DNA from 3 places in the Pantoea agglomerans genome. Region 3 is predicted to be linked to each of the others. Evidence: predicted binding sites of a transcription regulator. Region 3 holds the regulator's gene; each other region holds the start of a gene.
The links. The regulator CRP, encoded in region 3, controls carbon source genes, mostly activating them, when cyclic AMP is high. The targets are predictions, from matches to a motif close to ATGTGANNNNNNTCACAT.
Positions count from the first base shown of each region.

Region 1: LB453_RS02710 (PTS mannitol transporter subunit IICBA) is a predicted target of CRP. The motif match lies at 2,191-2,208, and genes of this name have one in related genera.
Region 2: LB453_RS18625 (iron-containing alcohol dehydrogenase) is a predicted target of CRP. The motif match lies at 1,408-1,425, and genes of this name have one in related genera.

Region 1 covers NZ_CP083809.1:58,645-61,923, forward strand. Annotated here, with positions in the region: gene mtlD (mannitol-1-phosphate 5-dehydrogenase) at 1-21, opposite strand, end outside; gene LB453_RS02710 (PTS mannitol transporter subunit IICBA) at 115-2,049, opposite strand; gene LB453_RS02715 (DUF3053 domain-containing protein) at 2,495-3,211, opposite strand.
Region 2 covers NZ_CP083809.1:3,317,146-3,320,424, reverse strand. Annotated here, with positions in the region: gene LB453_RS18630 (dihydrodipicolinate synthase family protein) at 1-138, opposite strand, end outside; gene LB453_RS18625 (iron-containing alcohol dehydrogenase) at 149-1,297, opposite strand; gene dtnK (D-threonate kinase) at 1,487-2,746, shown strand; gene LB453_RS18615 (D-threonate 4-phosphate dehydrogenase) at 2,739-3,279, shown strand, end outside.
Region 3 covers NZ_CP083809.1:302,384-305,662, forward strand. Annotated here, with positions in the region: gene LB453_RS03810 (YccS/YhfK family putative transporter) at 1-1,151, opposite strand, end outside; gene crp (cAMP-activated global transcriptional regulator CRP) at 1,210-1,842, opposite strand; gene LB453_RS03820 (OsmC family protein) at 2,144-2,548, shown strand; gene LB453_RS03825 (phosphoribulokinase) at 2,774-3,279, opposite strand, start outside.

The DNA.
Region 1 (3,279 bases), 240 kb from region 3:
TCCAAAATGTAACGCTTTCATAATATTGACCCATATCAAATGACGATGGGGCGGGCACGCCCGCCCCGGAAATCGGGACGGGCTTACCCGCCCCAGGGAAATCACGCAGGACGTTTAGGCGGCCGCCGGGCTGCCTGACAGCAGATCCAGCACTTCCTGCACGCTGGTGGTGTGCGCCAGCTTCTCAATCACGCTTTCGTCGTCCAGCGCGTTGGTCAGGCTGGTGATCACCTGGATGTGCTCGTTGTTGCGCGCCGCGATACCGATAACCAGGCGGGCCACGTCATCCGCATCGTCGCCGAACAGCACGCCCTGCGGATACTGACAGAACACCACGCCGGTTTTCAATACGCGATCTTTCGCTTCCACCGTGCCGTGCGGCACCGCAATGGACTCGCCCAGATAGGTGGGGGTGAGTTTTTCGCGCGCCAGCATCGCTTCGACATATTCCGGCTGCACGTAGCCGCCCTTCACCAGCTGTTCGCCGGCGAAGCGGATCGCCTGCTCTTTATTGCTGGCGCTCAGGCCGAGGAAGACGTTGTTCGCACCCAGCTTAAACAGATGGGGGTTGCTGGTGTCGTAGCTGTCCGCCAGCGCGGTCTGTACCACTTCGCGGTGCGCTTCGCTGCGGTTCGCCGCCACCAGGCGATCGGTCAGGTTGGTGTAGAGCGCGCTGTCGAGGAAGTTATTCAGCGAAATATGCTGCGCCTGCGGTGCCTGACGCATCGCGCGCTCGGTGAGGTCGCGGTGGGTGATCACCAGATCGACGTCGCCCGGCAGCGAGTTAATCGCGCTGTTGGTAACGGAAACGTTAGTGAGTCCCGCATCCTGCACTTTCTTACGCAGCACGCCCGCGCCCATTGCGCTTGAACCCATACCGGCGTCGCAGGCGACGATGATTTTGCGCACGTGGCTGACGTCAACGCTGCTGGCGTCGGCAACCACCGGCGCGCCCGCCACAGCCTGGCCTTTCGACTGAGCTTTCATATCATGCATGCGTTTGGTCGCCGCTTCGATATCGTCCTCTTCTTTGGCTTTGCTGGTTTTCAGCAGGATGGAAGAGACCACGAAGGAGACCGCAAAAGCCGCCACGATCGCCGCGATATTGGCGAAGTAGGCGCCTTTCGGCGTCATCGCCAGCACCGCCAGGATAGAGCCCGGCGAGGCGGGAGAGACCAGACCACCATTGAGCAGCGTCAGGGTGAAGACGCCGGTCATGCCGCCCAGAATCACTGCCAGCAGCAGACGCGGTGCCATCAGCACGTACGGGAAGTAGATTTCGTGGATGCCGCCGAGGAAGTGGATGATCGCCGCGCCGCCCGCGGACTGCCTGGCGCTGCCGCGGCCAAACATCATATAGGCGACCAGTACGCCCATACCCGGACCAGGGTTCGCCTCAATCAGGAAGAAGATCGATTTGCCCGCTTCGCTTGCCTGCTGGATGCCCAGCGGTGAGAAGATGCCGTGGTTGATGGCGTTATTAAGGAACAGTATTTTCGCCGGTTCAACAAAGATGGAGGTCAGCGGCAGCAGGTTGTTCTGCACCATCAGGTTGACGCCTGCGGCGAGAATATGGGACAGCCCCTCTACCAGCGGCCCGATGGCGAGAAACGCCAGCAGCGCCAGCAACATACCGATAATGCCGGCAGAAAAGTTGTTGACCAGCATTTCGAAGCCGCTTTTGATTTTACCGTCAACGGCGCGGTCAAAAGATTTGATCGCCCAGCCGCCCAGCGGACCGGCAATCATGGCGCCGAGGAACATCGGCATATCGGCGCCGACGATCACGCCCATAGTGGTAATAGCGCCAACTACGCCGCCGCGATCGCCGCCAACCAGACGGCCACCGGTGAAACCGATCAGCAGCGGCAGCAGGTAGGTGATCATCGGACCGACCAGCTTCGCCAGCGTCGCGTTAGGGATCCACCCGGTCGGGATAAACAGCGCGGTAATGATACCCCAGGCGATAAACGCCCCGATGTTAGGCATCACCATATTACTCAGAAAGCGACCAAAGCTTTGAACCTTGACCTTGACTGATGAGGACATAAAGCCACCCCTTATCGAGACGCGCTGCAATAAGAGAGCGCGTTTGTTTTTGTTAAGCCAGCACGGCGTCGAGCCGTCGCTATTACTGTATGCAGGCGGACTCTAACACGCGAATATGACGCTGCGTAGCGGGCGGCCTAAGTGTGATCAAGATCACTTAACTACAGTGGTGGCAGGGGCTTTTTTGGTGATTTAGATCACATAACATCGGCTTAAAAAACCGGCAAAGACGATTTTTTCGCCACAAAACCGGGATATATGTGACTAAAATCACATTTAGATCATCTCGGTTTGTTTCATATATGTGACGAAGTTCACAAACTATTTTTGATTGAAAATGCGCCAGATCACACTACTGGCGGCGCGTTTGTCGGGCGGACAATAAAGTGAAAAGCGGTAATGCGGGGAGGCCGGGACAAGCGGCAAACTTGTCCCGGAGGAGGCTTTACTGCAGGCCGTTCTGCACGGCGGTCTGCGCCTGAGTCAACGCCTGCGCGTTGGCGGAGATGGTGCTCATCAGCGCGTTATACTGCGTGACCTGATCGGGCGTCGGGAACTGAACGGCGCTATTGTTAAAGCTCACGCGCGGCCCCTGCTGCTGCAGAAAGTCGCCCGCCTGCGCCGCGCCCTGGCTCAGCGCCTGCAGCTTCGGCAGCAGCGGCACCAGCTGGTTAGCTGGCTGCGTAACCACTTTATCGTAAGCGGCGTCGTAGACCTTCTTCAGATCCTCTTCCTGCTTAAGCGAGGCCTTGCTGCTGTCCGCCTGCATTTTGGCGCTCTCCAGCTGCTGCGTGACAATCACCAGCGCGCCGTTCGCCTGACGCAGCGCGTCGCGGCGCGTCAGGTAGTCCTGCGGTACGTGGATCGCCGACAGCTCATCAACCACCGGACGCATGCCCTGATCAATCGCCTTATTCACCTGCTGGGAAAAGCCGTAAAGAATGGCGTAGTCGCCCGCGTACTTGCCAAAATTCTGCTTCTGGCTTTCGCTCAGGCTTGGCAGATGTTCGCCGCTGCGCATAACGGTGTTTTGCAGAAAGTCGATAAAGGCCTTGCGCTGATCGCCCTCTTTGTCGCCGCACGCGGTGAGGTTAAGCACCAGCAACGCGGCGCCGAGCAACATGCCGGTACGCATCCAGATGCGAGAAATTCCTGATGCCATAAGGGCAACTCCTGTAAATGAGAATGTGGATAACTGAGGAATGGTCCTAAAGAATAGAGCAAAGTAGC
Region 2 (3,279 bases), 1.1 Mb from region 3:
GGTGCCGCCGCAGAAGATACCGTTGCCTGCGGCCAGCTGGCGTTTTACCTGCTCGCGCTGGGCGGCGGGGTTATAAGCACCTTCCGAATCGAAGCAGGTCACGATAGCGGTCAATACGCCGGTAATTTTCTGACTCATATAATCCTCTTTATTCCTGATGTGAAGGGAACAGCGTCAGGTAGACGTCACGGACGTCATTCGCGCTGACGGCAGCGGGTACGTTCTTCATCAGACGTTGCACGTCGAGCGCCGCTTCCACTAAATAGGGCAGGTGATCCGGGCCGATGCCAAGCTCTTCCAGGCTGGCTGGCAGCTTCAGTCGTTTAACCAGCGCGGTGAACCAGGCCACCAGCGCGTGCGATTTTCTCTCGTTATCCAGCGAGGTATCCGCATCCGGCAGCAGATCGTAAGCCTGCGCGAATTTGTCTACCGCTGCCGGTCGTACAAAGGCCATGCAGGGTGCCAGCAAGATGGCGTTGGCGACGCCGTGCGGCAGATGATATTTGCCGCCCAGCGGATAGGACATGGCGTGCACCAGATGCGTGCCCGCATGGGCGATCGCCGCGCCGCCGTAATAAGAGGCCCACAGCATATCAAGCCGCGCCTGCAGGTTGTGCGGCTCGGCAACGGCAGTTTCGAGGCTGGCGAACAGCTTCTTCAGGCCGATCAGCGCGTAGTTGTCGCTTACCGGATTGGACACCGTGGCGGTAAAGCATTCAATCAAATGACAAAGCGCATCGATGCCGGTGGAAGAGGCGATATGCGGCGGCATGCTGGTGGTCAGCTCCGGCACCAGCGCCACGAAGTCGGGCAGCATCACCGGCGAGATAATGCCGACTTTGGTTTCACGTTCGGGAATAGCGAGGATCGCATTAGGCGTCGCTTCCGAGCCGGTGCCGGCGGTAGTGGGGATCAGCAGCGAGGTGGTGCGCGCGGTCGGCTTTTCGCCCGCCAGCAGCGCCTCCAGCGACGGGGCATTACTGACGCACAGCACCGAAAGCAGCTTGGCGACATCGAGCACGCTGCCGCCGCCGACGCCGATAACCAGATCCACATCGCGCGTGGGCAGCGCCGCCAGCACCGCGGCGACATCATGCTGGCTCGGTTCCGGCGGTACGCTGTTAATCACGCTGACGCGAACAATATGCTGTTTCAGCTGGGCGATAAGCGCCTGCACCGCCGGGATGGTTTCAATATTCTTGTCCGTCACCAGCAGCGCGCTGGCTTTTCCTTTCAGCAGATAGCTAATGTCGTTCAGCGCCTGAAAGCCGCTAATTACCGTGCTGTTGATATTCATTTTATACCCTTATTACTGCGAAGCCTGAGCGAATGATTAAATTTGGTCAAACGGGTGCGATATCTGTCACTTGCTGTGGTTAAGTTTATAGAGCATATCGATTTTGATTAATTTGATCTTGCTCACATATAATCAACCGTGATTGAATATAATCATTCGGTAGCAGCATGCAGCTCAACGGGAGAGAAGATGACGCAGAAGTCATGGAAAACGCCGGTGTTGGTTATTGCCGATGACTTTACCGGCGCTAACGACGCCGGCAGCGGGCTGGCAAAGGCGGGCGCTCGCGTGCACGTCCTGTTCAGCAGCGAAGCGCCGCTGGATGTCGCCGCCGCTGACGTCTGGGTGATCAGCACCGACAGCCGCGCCGTCAGCGCCGCAGAGGCGGCGGCGCGTACCGAAGCCGTGGTGCGGCGGCATCAGGATTTTATTGCGCAGGGCTGGCTGTTTAAAAAGATCGATTCCACGCTGCGCGGCAATATCGGCGCCGAAGTGCGCGCCGCGCTGGCTGCCAGCGGCAAGCAGCGGGCGCTAATCGTCCCCGCCGTGCCGCGGCTGGGACGGGTGACGCGCCGCGGCGAGGTGCAGGTCAACGGCGTGCCGCTGACCGAGACCGAATACGCCAGCGATCCAAAAACGCCGGTGATCAGCGCGCGGGTGTTAACGCAGCTTGGGATCGCGGGCAGGGAGATCGATCTCGCCGCGCTGCGCAGCGATCGCTTTGCCGCGCTGCTGGCGGAGCAGCAGGGCGCAGTGGTGATCGATGCGGAAAGCGAGAGCGATATTGCGCTTATCCTGGCCGCCGCCGCGCAGCTTGACGAAACGCCGCTGCTGGTGGGCGCCGCCGGACTGAGCGACGCGCTCGGCGCGCAGCTGGCGGTACGCGCCACTGCGCCGGTGCTGGCCGTTATCGGCTCGATGAGCGCCAGCGCGCAGCAGCAGATCGCCCGGCTGGCGGCGCAGCGAGATATCACGCTGGTGGATATCGATATCCGTCAGCTGTTTGAACGCCCTCGCTGGCCGGACGGCGCGCGCTGGGCGGAGCAGGCTCTCGCTGCGCTGCGCGCCGGTCGCCATACGGTGCTTCGCACCTGCCAGCACGCCGGGCAGCGTCATGAGATCGAGGCGCTGTGTCGGCAGCAGCAGATAACGCGCCAGCAGCTGGGCGAAGCGATTTGCCAGTTTCTGGGCGAACTGACCCTGATGCTCTGTCGCGCGCAGCGGCCCGCAGCGCTTTATCTCTCTGGTGGCGACGTAGCGATTGCGGTTGCGCAGGCGCTGGGCGCCAGCGGCTTTCAGATTCAGGGCATCGTGGCGGACTGCGTGCCGCACGGCGTCCTGCTTAACAGTGAATTTACCCTGCCGGTGATGACCAAAGCGGGCGGTTTTGGCGACGAAAACACCCTGGTAGCAGCCATTCGTTTTATTGAGGAGAAGTCGAGTGAGTAAAATTATTGCGGTGACCATGGGCGATCCGGCGGGCATTAGCCCGGAGATCATCATCAAAGCGCTGGCGGAAGGCGATCTTAACGGCGCGCCGGCGGTGGTGGTGGGATGCGCGGCGACGCTGCGCCGCATCCTTGCTCTGAACATTACGCCGCAGGTCGAGCTGCGCGTGCTGGATAGCGTAAAAGAGGCGCACTTCGCGCCAGGCATTATTAACGTTATCGACGAGCCGCTGGCCGATCCCGATGCGCTGAAGCCGGGCGTGGTGCAGAAGCAGGCGGGCGATCTCGCCTGGCGCTGCGTGAAGCGCGCCACCGAGCTGGCGCTGGCGGGCGAGGTTCAGGCTATCGCCACCGCGCCGCTGAATAAAGAGGCGCTGCACTCGGCGGGCCATCTCTATCCTGGCCATACTGAGCTGCTGGCGCATCTGACCGACACCAAAGATTACGCGATGGTGCTTTATACCGATAAGCTGAAGGTTATTCACGTCACCACGCATATCGCGCTGCGTAAGTTCCTCGACACGCTGAGCCGCA
Region 3 (3,279 bases):
AACAGCATCGCCAGCGCGCTGCCGAACATCAGCATCACGGCGAAGCGCGCGGCGGTGCGCAGCGCGGCGGACTTCAGCGACAGATAGCTGCGCAGCGCGGGCAGCAGCGGCAGGCGGCGCTGGCGGTCGGTCATCAGGTCGCGCTGATAGAGCGGCTTTTGCGTGCGCAGCACGCGCGCGATGCGGCTGAAGTGGTAGTAGCAGAAGTGGCCTACCGGATTATCGGGGTGCTGACGGGCGATCTTCTCCAGCGCGCCGAGCGGCTTCTCCATATCGAAACGGCTCGGCAGCTGGTGATAAAGGATGGCGTCGGCCAGGGCGCGCAGCCGCGCCGAGATAATTTTGGCGTTCCAGCGGATCACCGCTTCCGCATGGCTGCGCTCCACCAGCTTCTGCACCTCTTCCGGCTGGTGCAGGCTGACGGAGATATGCTCCTGCAGGTCGAGCGCCACCTGAAACGCGCGCGTCAGCCGCTTATGGCTGTTGTCGCGGCTGGCGGAGAGCATATGCATCTGCTGATAGCAGGTGTTGATCAGATCGACCGCTTTCTGCTGGCGCGCCAGCAGCGGGGGCAGCGCTTTTTCCGGATCGGTGAGCTGGGTCAGCAGGGTATATTTCGCGTCGCAGTAGTCCGCCAGTTCGCGGTAGATCAGGCTCAGGGTTTCGCGCATCGGCTGCTCTTTCCACAGCCAGAACCAGAACCAGTTAAAGAGCCCGTACCAGAGCGTGCCGCCGATATAGAGCAGCGGGGGCACGTAGATCGGCATGCGGCCAATCAGGCTCAGGGTAAAGATAGCCGCCACCAGCGTGCCGGAGAGCAGGCGGCCGTGAAGCGGGCTGATTTCGCCGGTGACGCCCAGCAGCAGCGGCAGCGCAAAGAGCACGACAGGCAGCGGCACGCCTTTCAGGGTTAACAGCTGGATCAGAAAGCTGCCGAGGGCGAACAGCGAGCCGCCAACGATCAGACGCTTAAAGAAGCGCTTATGGGGCGTATCCAGACCCGCAACGTTGCAGCAGGCGGGCACAAGAGAGAAGAGCAGGCCTTTTTGCAGATCGCCGAACAGCCAGCCGAGCGCCACCGGAATGCAGAGCACCAGCGTCTGCCGCAGGGCATAGTTAACTTCGGGGTGATAGATGATTCGACGCCACATCACTTCACTACAGGCAGTAACGGCGTGACGGTAACATCACGCCGTGAGTGAGAGGAAATCAGCGGGTGCCGTAAACGACAATGGTTTTGCCGTGTGCGGAAATCAGGTTCTGGTCTTCCAACATTTTCAAAATGCGGCCCACGGTTTCGCGTGAGCAACCAACGATTTGGCCAATTTCCTGACGAGTAATTTTGATTTGCATGCCGTCGGGATGCGTCATGGCGTCTGGCTGCTTCGCCAGGTTAAGCAGGGTTTGTGCAATACGTCCGGTCACGTCGAGGAAAGCTAAATTGCCCACTTTTTCCGAGGTAACCTGCAGACGGCGCGCCATCTGCGAAGAGAGACGCATTAAAATATCCGGGTTCACCTGAATAAGCTGACGGAATTTCTTGTAGGAAATTTCCGCTACTTCGCACGCGGTTTTCGCGCGTACCCAGGCGCTACGCTCCTGGCCTTCTTCAAACAGGCCAAGCTCGCCGATAAAATCACCCTGATTCAGGTAAGAGAGGATCATCTCTTTGCCCTCTTCATCTTTGATCAGCACCGCAAGGGAACCTTTCACGATGTAGTAGAGGGTTTCAGCCTTCTCACCCTGATGAATCAGCGTACTTTTGGATGGATATTTGTGAATATGGCAATGGGACAGGAACCATTCGAGTGTAGGGTCTGTTTGCGGTTTGCCGAGAACCATTCGCTATTATCCTCTGTTGTAATCGTGCCCAAAACGCGGGGGGAACTTGTCCCTGCAAGGCGATGAAAGCTTTAAGCGTTTCCCCTAAAGGAGATTATTCGGGCCTTATTTTGCGCCAGGCGCTTGATGTGTCCCGTCTTCGTCCTTAACAGAACGAACTATTTTCAGCACTGTTTGTAGCACAGCTTTTGCCGACTGTCTTCTGTTGTCTCGCTTCAGCAAAGGGGGGATTACTCTGGATTGCTGTTTGCCAGGTGAACGCGTACTCTGGCGGCAAAAGGGCTATTCTTGAGGTGGAAACATGCAGGCAAGAGTGAAGTGGATCGAAGGATTAACCTTTCTCGGCGAGTCGGCGTCAGGGCATCAGATCCTGATGGACGGTAACTCCGGCGATAAAGCGCCAAGTCCAATGGAAATGGTGCTGATGGCGACGGGCGGCTGTAGCGCCATCGATGTGGTTTCCATATTGCAGAAGGGCCGCAACGAGGTAGTGGACTGTGAGGTGAAACTGACCTCGGAGCGTCGTGAAGAGGCGCCGCGCCTGTTTACCCATATCAATCTGCATTTTGTGGTGACCGGCAAGGCGCTGAGCGATAAAGCCGTGGCGCGCGCGGTAGATCTCTCGGCGGAAAAATATTGTTCGGTGGCGTTGATGCTGGGCAAGGGCGTTGAGATTACCCATAGCTATGAAGTGGTCGCGCTGTAAAAAAGCGCACTGTACGTAAGGAGCGGGTGGCAAGGGCCGAAGAGCAAAGCGTCCCGCGCCATGGACAAAAACGCCGGGAGCGTTTTTGAACAACGCAACGCGTTGGCCCGTTTACGGGCGCCCCTCAAGGATGAGGGGCGTATACGCGCGGGCCGAGCTGGCAGGGAGGCCGTTTTTTGCGTCTTTGCGATCGGGCCTTGCTACCCGCGACCGCGCCAGACCTGGTCAGGCGATCTGCTTGCCTTCCATCAGCCGCTGCACCAGCGGCGCCATAATCAGCTCCATCGCCAGACCCATCTTGCCGCCCGGCACCACCAGCGTATTCATATGCGAAATAAACGAGCCCTGCAGCATCGCCAGCAGATAGGGGAAGTCGATATTCTCCAGCCCGCGAAAGTGAATAACCACGAAGCTCTCATCCAGCGACGGAATTTCGCGCGCGGCAAACGGGTTTGAAGTATCAACGGTCGGCACGCGCTGGAAGTTAATATGGGTGCGTGAAAACTGCGGCGTAATGAAGTTGATGTAATCCTCCATCGAGCGCACCACCGAGTCCATCACCGCCTCGCGTGAGTGGCCGCGCTCGCTGGTGTCGCGCACCAGCTTCTGGATCCACTCCAGGTTAACGATCGGCACCACGCCCACCAGCAGGTCGACCTTCTCCGCCACGTTATGCTGCTGCGTCACCACGCCGCCGTGCAGCCCTTCATAAAACAGCACGTCGGTATTTT